DNA from 3 places in the Psychrobacter sp. T6-6 genome. Region 1 is predicted to be linked to each of the others. Evidence: predicted binding sites of a transcription regulator. Region 1 holds the regulator's gene; each other region holds the start of a gene.
What was found. The regulator PhoB, encoded in region 1, activates phosphate uptake and scavenging genes when phosphate is short. The targets are predictions, from matches to a motif close to TGTCATNAANCTGTCATAA.
Positions count from the first base shown of each region.

Region 1 (4,222 bases):
TGTATACAGGGCTTTTATAATAAAGTCTTATATCGTATAAAACAAATAAGAGACCTCAATGCTAGCAGATGAAAAAAACCAACAACCCAAGCCTTCTATTTTTGGGCGCGTGTTGAGCGTACTGATTAGAGCAGTGGTATTGCTTGGGCTGTTATTTGTGTTTGATAAGCTGCTGCCCGATATCAGCCAACAGACCCAATCATTTGTGGTCGCCAAATGGCAACAGATGAGTTTGCTGCAGCAAGAACTGCCGACAGAAGATAGCTTACCCAGCCCACTACCAGGGCAAAACCTGACGGATACGTGGGGCGCAGCACGCAGTCAAGGGCGCTCACATGAAGGTATCGATATCTTTGCAGAACGAGGAACACCCATACAGTCAACCACGCAGGGTATCGTGAGCAAGGTTGGCGAAAATACTTTAGGTGGCCTCGTGGTCGTCGTAGTAGGACCGGGCGGTGCAGGACATTATTATGCTCATCTAGAGGACTATGCTGATATCTCTCCCAATGATTGGGTCAATAAAGGTGATACTATTGGCTACGTGGGTGATAGCGGCAATGCAAAAGGGACACCGCCGCATGTACATTATGGTATTTATATTAACGGCAGTGCTGTGAACCCCTACCCGCTTTTACAAAAGAATTAAGCATAATGTATAAAAAGCTCTAATAGCATGTATCAAGAGAGGTGCTAGGGCGTGTCCCTATTTTAAAAATGGTGATAAAAATGAAATAAATCGCAGGCTAACAAGGAAAATAGTGCAGACAATATCGAGATATTGACCAGCTATTTGACGCCGTTTGCCAAAGATTTAGCCATTTTTAGCCCATTCAATGATAAGCGTTTGAATTAGGGACACGCCCTAGTTTGCGGTGACTGTACGCACATAAGTGGCTGGAAATACCACACTAAATGTCGAACCCTCACCCTCTATTGATTCAATCTGTAGCTGCGCTTCGTGTTGATGCAGTACGTGTTTTACGATAGCTAACCCCAGACCTGTACCACCTGTGGCACGGCTGCGACCTTTATCAACACGGTAGAAGCGCTCCGTCAAACGAACAATATGCTCTGGTGCTATCCCCAATCCGTCGTCTTCGACTGCAAACCGGCATCCATCTGATGTTCGCGTCCAACTGATAGTAATATTGCCACCTTTTGGTGTGTATTTTATCGCGTTGATCACCAGATTGGACAATGCGCTGTTTAAGTACATCTCTGATCCATATAGACCATCATAGGTGTCTATATGTAGATGAATGATGTGCTTATAGGCTTGGTTATAGGCTTGCGCATCATCATAGATATTGGTGAGTAGCTTGGTCATATCTATAGCATTGACTTCGTGCGTCTCTTCGATCTCAATTCTAGATAAAAGCAGCAAGTCATTTACGATTCTATTCATACGCGCGGTTTGCTGAGTCATGAGCTCAAAACCACGGCGCCAATGGGGCGGCATATCTGGCTGATCCGTAAAGTTTTCTAAGTAACCGGTCATGACGGTCAATGGTGTGCGTAGCTCATGAGAGACGTTTGCCACAAAGTCTTGGCGCATTTGCTCTAAGTGCTTTAAGCGCGTCACATCATAAATAAATAGGAGTTTTTCATCACCAAAAGACGTGAGCTCAAATTTTAGGTAACGGCTAGGGTCGCGCCATGACTCTATGTGGATACCATCATTGGGCAGTGTGGTGTCTTCATAATACTGGTGAAACTCTGGTATGATAATAAAATCAAAGACACTCTTCCCTTTATCATCTTTCTGCAAAGACAATAGATCCTGCGCCGCCTGATTCCACCATCCTAAGCAATCATTCTCATCGATTAAAATCACCGCGTCTCGTAGTGCTCGCAGTGCGCTTCTGATTTTTTGTAGCTGCTCTGCTTCATGCTGGGCAGAGGTGTTTTCTGGGGTATCTTGCTGATGGCTGTTACGGGTTTTTTTGTGTTGTGCTGGCACTGTCTTGTCCATTTCTTATCCTTACCACTATCCGCTATTTTAGTATTCCAGCGACCTTATGTATGCAAGACTAGCTTGGTTCAATAAGACTAGAGAATCGATAGCCTGTACCGCGTACCGTCTGTATCAATGTATCGCAGTCATGAGGACGCAAGAGTTTACGCAGACGCTTAATATGTACGTCGATGGTGCGATCTTCGATGTATACGTTGCCGCCCCAAACCTGATCGAGGAGCTGCGTTCGTGTATAAGCGCGCTCTGGATGACTCATAAAAAACGCCAATAGACGATACTCTGTCGGACCCACATCGATGACTTTTCCGGCGGCGGTCACACGCTGACTTTTGGTATCTAGACTCAACTGACCGATTTCAATAGGCTTGTCACTACTCATCGCACTACTACGGCGCAATACCGCTTTGATTCTAGAGATCAGCTCACGGGTTGAAAAAGGCTTGGTCATATAGTCATCTGCACCCGCATCGAGTCCATAAACCTTGCTGTCCTCTTCACTTTTCGCCGTCAACATAATGACTGGTATCTCAGAGAGCAGCTCATCGTTCTTTAGCATACGACAAAAATCAACGCCGCTTTTGTCTCCTGGTAGCATCCAATCTAACAAGATCAGCGACGGTCTATGATCGACCACTTGCTGGTGCGCCTCTGAGACATCAGCGGCTTGCAGGCTCTCAAATCCAGCCATTTCTAGCGTCATCACAACCATTTCACGAATCGCAGGTTCATCTTCAACAATCAAAATTTGCTCGTTATACATATGACATTCTCAGTGTTAGAGGGCAAAATTTAGCATGTAAAAAGGCGATAAATACTCACCAGTCTTTATCTATTAAACGGATTAATTATGACAGCTTGATGACACTCTAGTGTCAGATCTCCAGTAGAAAATTTAGGGGTCCGTCATTGACACTAGCGACTTGCATGTCAGCGCCAAACTGACCAGTGGCGACGTTTGGGTACTGTGTTTTTGCATAATCTATAAGTTGCTCAAACAGTATTTGAGCCGCATCAGGTGCCATTGCACCACCAAAATCAGGACGGCGACCTTTGTCTGTTTTTGCCATCAAGGTGAACTGCGACACCAATAACAAACCACCGCCTGCCTGCTGGACATCTTTATCTAGTTTACCAAATTTTGTAGGATCTTCATCATTTTCAAAAATACGATACGTGAGAATTTTATCAATCATTCGCTGAGCCGTACTCAGACTATCCTCGTGTCCCAAACCAATATAAGCCAGTATTCCATGATCTATTTTGCCAACACAATGCTCATCGATAGTCACACTAGCCCGCCTGACTCGTTGTATAAGTGCCTTCATTTACTCATTCCTTAACAGATTATGCTCAGACAATAATGGGCTGTCCATGATAAAATACGGTCATTAACTTGCACATGCAATAATGACATCATCTCTTATTTTGGTAGCCGTATTATGAATGTATTTACCACCTTACAACAGCTGGTACCACAGCAGCAGCTCAGTAAAGTCGCTGGACGTTTGGCCGCCAGCCGCCATCCTTATGTTAAACGTACCTTTATTCGTAGTTTTGCAAAAGCCTATAACATCAGCCTAGACGAATATGAGCGCCAGAGTCTCAATGCATACGAGAGCTTCAATGATTTTTTCACTCGTGAATTAAAAGAAGACGCTCGTACCATCGATACCACTGACAACGGTATCGTCAGCCCTGCTGATGGTATTATCTCTCAGCTCGGACAAATCCAAGACCATAAGTTATTGCAAGCCAAGGGTCGTCACTATGATGTCGGACAGCTGCTGGCTGATAGCGAAGATGGCAGTTACTTTGCGGATGGCAGTTTTGCGACGATCTACCTAGCGCCTAGCAATTATCACCGTGTCCATATGCCGTTTACAGGTACGTTGACCAAGACTCGCTACGTACCTGGCACGTTGTTTTCGGTTAATAACACTACGGCCGCTAACGTGCCAGATTTGTTTGCCCGTAATGAGCGTCTGGTCTGCATGTTCGATACCAAGTACGGCAAAGCAGCCGTTGTCATGGTAGGCGCTATGATCGTCGCTGGTATCGAAACCGTCGCGACAGGTAAAATCACTCGTACTGACGACATCCAAGAAGCCGAGCATGACCTGCCGTTTGCCGCAGGGGATGAGCTTGGACGTTTTTATTTAGGCTCAACGGCTATCGTGGTGCTACCAAAAGCGGCAAAAGCTGACTGGTTGGATAGTATGCAAGCCAACAGCATCGTGCAAATGG
Region 1 is NZ_JBQQEX010000009.1:34,351-38,572, forward strand. Features, by position in the region: gene ACTXGL_RS12070 (M23 family metallopeptidase) at 59-649, shown strand; gene phoR (phosphate regulon sensor histidine kinase PhoR) at 866-1,975, opposite strand; gene phoB (phosphate regulon transcriptional regulator PhoB) at 2,034-2,738, opposite strand; gene dtd (D-aminoacyl-tRNA deacylase) at 2,851-3,303, opposite strand; gene asd (archaetidylserine decarboxylase) at 3,418-4,222, shown strand, end outside.

Region 2 (4,222 bases), on a different contig from region 1:
GATAGGTAGAGGACCGATGTGCTCAATAAACCATGGCTGGATATGATCGCCAAAGAATGGCGCAAAAACAAACAAACCCCACATACCATAAATGATAGAAGGGATGCCGGCCAATAGCTCAATGGCAATACCCAGTGGTTTTTTGAGGAACTTAGGGCACATCTCAGTCAGAAATATCGCAATACCAAAACTGACGGGTACGGCAATCACGATAGCGATGAGTGAGGTAACTAGCGTACCGTAAATAGGCGCAAGCGCGCCGTACTCATTGGCGACCGTGTCCCAATTGTTGCTGGTATAAAACCCAAGCCCGAACTCTTGAATACTCGGCCAAGCACCAACGATGAGAGAAACTAAAATGCCCCCTAAAGATAGGAGGACCAGTATGGCAAACGCTTTGGTAGAGTTGACAAATAAAGCGTCGTAACGTTTTTGTTTAGCCAGTTGGGACCTTAAGTCTGTCATAAGTGTCTCAGCATTGAATAGAGTGAATTCAAAAAACCAGTGTGTTTGTTCAGCTTTATCACAACAAGCCCGCCCGCATAATCATTGACGATCCTGTGTACCAATGGCAACTGCTCAATATATCCATCAGTACTGCAGTCAGTGTTACGGTCAAAATTGCTGTGATAAAACCTCTCAAACAACCAGGCTCTCTATAGAGTGGTTGTTTGAGAGTCTAACTATGTCAAAATCAAGAGTAGCAACTTACTGCGCTGGCTTATAAACTGGCTGACCGTCGCTACCTTTTACGTCGTTCCATTTTGCTTTGAATAGAGCCACTGCCGTATCAGAGAATGGGACATAATCTAGGCTCATAGCGCTGTCATCACCTTGGGTATACGCCCAGTCAAAGAAGTTCAACACGCCAGCAACTTGCTGAGGATTCTCTGGCTGCTTGTGTACTAAGATAAAGGTTGCAGCAGCGATAGGCCATGCTTGCTCAGTCTCAGAGTTAGTGATGACTTTATAAAAGCCTTCTTGTTGTGACCAATCGATGTCACCTGCTGCGGCAAATGTCTCAGCAGATGGCTGAACGATGTTGCCCGCGGCGTTCTTCAGTGCAGTATGTGACATGTTGTTTTGCTTAGCGTATGCATACTCAACATAACCGATAGAGTTTTTCATACGGTTTACATAGCTTGAGACGCCTTCGTTACCTTTACCACCTGCGCCAGTCGCAGAGGTTGGCCACTTAACCGTTTTATCAACACCAACCGTATCTTTCCAATCTGGTGATACTTTTGCTAGATAGTCAGTAAAGTTAAACGTCGTACCTGAACCGTCTGAGCGGAATACCGTTGTGATTGCCGCATCTGGCAAGGTCAAATCTGGGTTCATAGCTGCGATAGCCGGGTCATTCCAGTTGCTAATTTTACCTAGATAGATGTCTGCCAAAGTCGTACCATCTAGCTTCAAGGCACCTGGCTCAATACCATCAATATTAACGATAGGTACGACGCCGCCGATGACCGTTGGGAACTGGATAAGATCAGATTCTGCTAGCTCTTCAGGTGTCAATGGCGCATCAGAAGCACCAAAATCGACAGTTTTTGATTGAATTTGTTTGATACCGCCAGATGAACCAATTGACTGGTAGTTAACTTGCCCGCCAGTCGCGCCATTGTAGTCATAAGACCATTTGGCATAGATAGGCTGCGGGAATGAGGCACCTGCACCCGTGATGTTCATTGCGATGTTTTCAGCAGATTTAAAACCAGCATCAGCAGCAGTCGTTTCCTGAGTCTGAGTAGTGGTCGTAGCGCTACTAGTATCAGCGGCAGCGGTTTCTGTCGTATCTGTTGACTTATTACATGCCGTAAGCATTAAGGTGCAACTGACGGCTACTGCTAATAACGAATAACGCATGTAGAACTCCTGAAGTTTAACGACGATATAAAAAAGCATTGTTTGTGATATGCGTGATATCTTGCCAAATCTTTATGACAATTTAATGACAACCGTCGCAATCTTTTATTCGCTTTACATAATATTTAGACAACCTCTGCCTAGCCCAGTGATACCAAGCGATAGTCGTTACTGATACTGAGTGGCCTATTGGATAAATATATTAAACATCGCATTTGGAGTCTGATACTTACGTTCAAATACTATTAGCTGTTAGTGCAGAATTTTGCTAGTATGAAATCTGATTTACAACACTGACAGACTCGGGGTGCGGTGTAGTATTGGCCTACTTTATTAAGCGTTTATAGTTAAACATTAATAACAGTAGCCGCCTATCTACATTCGCTGAGAGATCACCCGCCGAACCTGATGCGGTTAGTACCGACGCAGGGAAGTCTTAAGCACTTTGTTATTGATGACAAAGGACGCGTAGAAATACATTTTTATCATCATTGTCTGAGTATGCGTGCCGCATGAGCAGACAACGAGCGAAGATACAAATCTGCGTCCACTATTTGATGACCATTTACCGCGGCAATTTTTTGATCGCTGTTAGGTGTCGATAGTCCAAACTTGTCTCAATGATAGGTGCTGCACCCGCAGATACTGGCGGTGTTGATTTTATTCAAAAACCAACACGCTAGGACAGCATATGACTACTTTAGACAGCATTTTAGACAACACCTCTTTAGACAGTGCCTCATCTGCACAAACGCATAACCCAGCCAACAACATACCTCTTACCTCAGACTCTACTGACACCGTCAAAGCAGATAAAAAAGCAGACGCCCTAAAAACACCTGCCCACCGTGCTGCCAGTGATGCGCGCTTTGAAGAAGATGCACGCGACCTGCACCGTATTCTACCCGCCTCTCGCAAAGTCTATATCCAAGGTTCAAGACCTGACATCCAAGTACCGATGCGCGAAATCAGCTTGGCGGATACACCAGTCGGCGGTACGGGTGATAAAAACGGTGAGCATAATCCGCCATTTTATGTTTACGATACTTCAGGCGTCTACACTGACCCCAATGTCGAGATTGACTTGACGAAAGGTCTACCAAAACTGCGTGAAAACTGGATCGCCGAGCGTGACGATACGGAGCAATTAAGCGGTCTATCTAGCTCATACGGTCAAGCACGTGCTCGCGATATCAGCACTGCCAACCTTAGATTTGCTCATATTGACAAGCCACGCCGTGCTAAAGATATTGATGAAAAACCAGGGAATGTCACGCAGATGTACTACGCGCGTCGCGGCATCATCACCCCTGAGATGGAATATATCGCCATACGTGAGACGCAAAAACAGCACGCGCTGACCGATATGCGTCAACATGACGGCGAGAGCTTCGGCGCCAATACGCCTACTATCATAACGCCTGAGTTTGTCCGTGACGAAGTGGCAGCTGGACGTGCAATCATCCCAAACAACATCAATCACCCTGAATCTGAGCCGATGATCATCGGGCGCAATTTCTTGGTGAAAATCAATGCCAATATCGGTAACTCCGCGCTGGGTTCGTCTATCGATGAAGAAGTATCCAAAATGACGTGGGCCACACGTTGGGGTGCGGATACCATTATGGATTTATCAACGGGTAATCATATTCATGAAACCCGTGAATGGTTAATCCGTAACTCGCCTGTGCCAATTGGTACCGTACCGATTTATCAAGCGCTGGAAAAAGTCGATGGCGTCGCAGAAGACCTAACATGGGAAATCTTCCGCGACACTTTGATTGAGCAAGCAGAGCAAGGCGTGGATTATTTCACCATTCATGCCGGCGTCCTACTTCGCTATGTACCACTCACTGCAAAACGCTTAACGGGTATCGTGTCGCGTGGTGGCTCTATCATGGCGCAGTGGTGTCTGGCGCATCACAAAGAAAGTTTCTTGTACACGCATTTCGAAGACATCTGCGAGATTATGAAGCAGTACGATGTGGCGTTTAGTCTAGGTGATGGCTTACGTCCTGGCTGTCTACAAGATGCCAATGATGAGGCGCAGTTCGGTGAACTACGTACGCTTGGGGAATTGACCAAAGTCGCATGGGAACATGATGTACAGGTCATGATCGAAGGCCCTGGACATGTGGCGATGAACCGTATCAAAGAAAACATGGACTTGCAACTTGAGCTGTGTGCGGATGCGCCTTTTTATACCTTAGGGCCATTAACCACCGACATCGCACCGGGTTATGACCATATCACCAGTGCGATTGGTGCAGCGATGATTGGCTGGTTTGGTACAGCGATGCTGTGCTATGTGACACCGAAAGAGCACTTGGGCTTACCAAACAAAAAAGACGTC
Region 2 is NZ_JBQQEX010000002.1:199,355-203,576, reverse strand. Features, by position in the region: gene pstC (phosphate ABC transporter permease subunit PstC) at 1-465, opposite strand, end outside; gene pstS (phosphate ABC transporter substrate-binding protein PstS) at 709-1,869, opposite strand; TPP riboswitch at 2,163-2,318, shown strand; gene thiC (phosphomethylpyrimidine synthase ThiC) at 2,561-4,222, shown strand, end outside.
Region 2: the regulator PhoB is predicted to act here: its motif matches at 1,942-1,960, upstream of pstS (phosphate ABC transporter substrate-binding protein PstS).

Region 3 (4,222 bases), on a different contig from region 1:
GGCGCGCGCGCAAGATCAGTGATAATAGGGTTGCCACCGATATCTTTTCCCATTGCCATACTGATTTGTGCTTTGGGGTCTTTGAAAGTATCCGTATTTAACAGCTCAATTAAGCGTACCATTTCACGTTTTTTATTGGGTACTTCGATACCGATATATGGCTTGCCCGGTATTACTTCGACCACACGTAGTGACGCCATAGATAGTGAACGCGCCAAGTCACGCGAGATACCCGTTACCTTACTCGCTTTGACACCAGCAGCCAGCTCTACCTCAAAACGAGTCACAACAGGCCCTGGGATAGCGTTAACGACAGACGCTTTTACATTGAACTCCTGTAGCTTAATCTCTAACAATTCAGATAACTGTTCAAGCTCAGCGACGGTATAGCTAGGCTTACGGTCAGGATCGGGCTTATCCAGTATAGAGACCTCTGGAATGGGCGTAAGGCTGCTGCGATAGGCCGCCGTTTGCATAGAGCGTGATTTTTGACTGAATGCTGCATCATCGCTAATGTGCGGCATAACTGGGGCACTCGCATTCTTAGCACTGTCATCTTCTGGCATCATATCCGTGATATGGTTGCTGCTATCACCCTCAGGTACAGCAAAACTAACAGATGGTTTTGCTGCGGTTGTTGGCTGTGTGTCTGCAACTGGGCTTACCGATTCTACTGTTGGAGCTGCCTTCGGGTTTGCAGGTGGTGTATTGGTTGGTGTCATATCTGAGGTATCTGACACGGTTGGTACGACGTCCATTGCTGCTGCAATCGGCTCTTCAGATACAGATAGTGATGCCTCATCATACGGCTGTTCTGCTGGCTCAGCAGCTGGCTTAGGAGACGACTTATCTGTAGAGCTAGCGGTTACCTGTGGTATGGGCTCTATTATTTGTTCCTGTACCGCTTGTTTAGCGACAGGTTGTTCAATTGCAGGCTTTTCGATTACTTCCTGAACTTTAGCCTGTTCAACTTCAGGTTGCTCAATGACGGCTTGCTCAACTCGAGCCTGTTCCGTTATAGCAGTATCTTGAATACTCTGAGAGTCTTGCATTGCACCGTTTGTGGCAGGTTCAGATAGATCACCATGCTCGGCCAGCCATGCTTCTGCTAACTGATCGACGCTTTGGCTCGTATCACTTGATTGAGTTGTTTCAGGCTCATTAGCTTGTAGCTGATCAGCGAACTCCTGGTTATATTCAGCAGGTTCAGTCGCAGCTGTTTGCGCAATTGGCATCGTCTGGGAGTTTGATGCCCGCTCCTCTTCGGGCATGTCTATAGTCGTGTCTGTCTGAGTATAGTTAAGTACAGGCGCACTAGAGCTCTCTATACTGCTGGCACCATAAACCATATGCTCACTCGCGAGCAGGTCATCAACCGTATTAGCATCGTTCCATGCAAAACTTGGCTCGACTTTTCGAGCAGGTATCGCGGTAGGAGCTGACATTGCTGGTGGTGCCATATGGTTCGCTGCGCTATCAGCCATAACACTGGTAGTCGCCGCCGCTGTATATAGTGGTGCACTTTTCTCATCGCTTGACGTAGTGGCTTCTTTTGCGGTCGCTATAGAGGCTTTGACGCTGTCTGCTAACCCTGATGTCGACAAGAAATCTGACAACACATTACTGAATCGGCTACTGTTATCTACCTCATTAATACTATCAGTATGATCAGCTGATTGCAGCTTAAGTGGCAGTTGTTCATGCTCTACTTGCTGCTCAGCCTGATCATCTACGCTGTGGCTATCGTCTTGTGACGCACTGATTGGCAGAGTAACGTCTACAGCCTCTTTGTTTTTTACGCCTGAGCCAAGCCACGATAACGCCGTAATCTTCTGATATATCGCAAGCCAATGAATATTGAAAGCAAAAGTAGCTGTAATCACGACGAATACCGCCAAGAAAGCCACACTACCCCACTGCAATAGTAGCTGCGCCAAGCGCTCTTGTAACTCAAGACCGATAATACCACCAGCAACACCTTCAAGTCCCATCGATGCAGGGTTAGTCACTTGTTGAATTAGGGCGACCAGTTGTGCAAATAACGCACTAGCAGTCAGCAACAAAAACACGTAAGCGACCAGTCGCATGAGCCAAAACGTGGGTTTATTGTCCCACCAAATAAGAATCGACTCATAAACGACAAATGCTAAAAACCACCAGGCACCAAACCCAAAAAAGCTGTAGAGCAAGTCAGATAACCAAGCACCCGTCTGACCACCCATATTATTGATGGTTGTCATGTCACTACTAATATGCGACCAGCTAGGATCATTACCTGTGTAAGTCATTAGAATGACAAACAGATATACGGCCAGTATTAACCCAAGGAGGGTAAACATTCCCTTTTTTAAATACTCAATATGCGGTGCTGATATCACGTAAAATCTGCCTTGTTGTTAATACTAAATGGTCGCCAACGCATGACTAAGCCTAATCATGCTGACATAAAGTGCTGACATAGATGTACCTCGCAGAGTGTTTTTGGTAGGGAGGCATTTATCATAAGACGCTAGCATCATAAGAACGCACAACCGTCATTGTCACCCAAACCCTACCTCACTCGGCATAACTCCTTATAATAACAAATACATAGGTACAGTGGCGACAGTCTTATAAATAAAGCGTGTAGGAAAGTAAATCGAGACGCTATTTGTGCAAAAAAACCGTCCACCAATAGAGTATTGCTAACAGAATACTGCTAGCGGTTTTGTACAAACGCTATAAAATACCAGCTGTTTCTAGCGCTAGTATTTCAAGGTTATTATGCTTTGATTCTAATGATAGCTGTGTTTGTTTTAGCAAACTTGCACTTTTCGACCTATGCCCTTATGTTATTATCACACAGCAATTAGAAAAACCATATTAGTCATAATTTTTGATTTTTTTATTATATTTATAACTAACATTATTCATTCGTATTTTTAGAAAGGAACACCTCATGGCAACTGACACTACTGCTCCACGTCACGAAAAACTTATTATTTTGGGCTCAGGTCCTGCTGGTTACTCTGCTGCGGTATACGCTGCACGTGCCAATCTTAAACCAGTTATGGTTACAGGTATGGAAGTTGGCGGTCAATTAACGACTACCACCGAAGTCGATAACTGGCCAGGCGATGCACATGATTTGACAGGTCCAGCGCTGATGGAGCGTATGAAGGCGCATGCTGAGCGCTTCGGTACAGAGTTGGTTTATGACCATATCAATGAAGTCAATCTAAACGAGCGCCCATTTCAGTTGTCAGGTAACAACGGCGACTATACTTGTGATGCCTTGATCATCTCAACAGGTGCGTCTGCACAGTATTTAGGGCTAGAATCAGAAACCAAATTTAAAGGGCTTGGCGTATCTGCTTGTGCCACTTGTGACGGTTTTTTCTACAAAGACCAAAAAGTCGCTGTGATTGGTGGTGGTAATACCGCCGTCGAAGAAGCCTTATATCTGTCTAATATTGCTTCTGAAGTCACCTTGGTGCATCGCCGTGATAGCTTACGCTCTGAAAAAATCCTACAAGACAAGCTGTTTGAAAAAGCCAAAAATGGCAATGTCAAAATCGAGTGGAACCATCAGGTAAAAGAGGTGGTTGGTGATGATATGGGTGTCAATGGTGTCGTTATCGAATCAATGATTGATGGTAGCACCAAACAACTAGACGCAATGGGTATGTTTGTCGCGATCGGTCACAAGCCTAATACTGACCTATTCACCGGTCAATTGGACATGAAAGATGGCTATCTGACTGTCAATAGTGGTCTCAATGGTAACGCTACACAAACTAGCATTGAGGGTGTATTTGCAGCTGGCGACGTCGCTGATCATGTTTATCGTCAGGCTATTACCTCTGCTGGTACAGGTTGTATGGCAGCACTTGATGCTGAAAAGTACTTAGATGCTATCGGTGAAGCAACGGCGAAAGACCATACGTATGCATCAACCCTAACTGCTGATCAAGAAGAGTAAATGGATAACTTCACGCAGCACGATGATACCACTCAATACATCACGCCTGAGACTCTAAAAAGTCTTGGGCGTTATGACTTTCCTAATCCTATCTCTGTCGATCCTGATGGGATTGGCATTGTCGCGATGGGCGGCGATCTAACACCCGAGACATTAATATCTGCTTATGCACGGGGACTATTCCCGTGGTTCAATGAAGACGAACCTATTGCTTGGTGGTGTCCTGAGCCACGCTGTGTGATAGTACCATCTGATTATCAA
Region 3 is NZ_JBQQEX010000013.1:57,035-61,256, forward strand. Features, by position in the region: gene ACTXGL_RS13385 (DNA translocase FtsK) at 1-2,378, opposite strand, end outside; gene trxB (thioredoxin-disulfide reductase) at 2,939-3,961, shown strand; gene aat (leucyl/phenylalanyl-tRNA--protein transferase) at 3,962-4,222, shown strand, end outside.
Region 3: the regulator PhoB is predicted to act here: its motif matches at 2,430-2,448, upstream of ACTXGL_RS13385 (DNA translocase FtsK).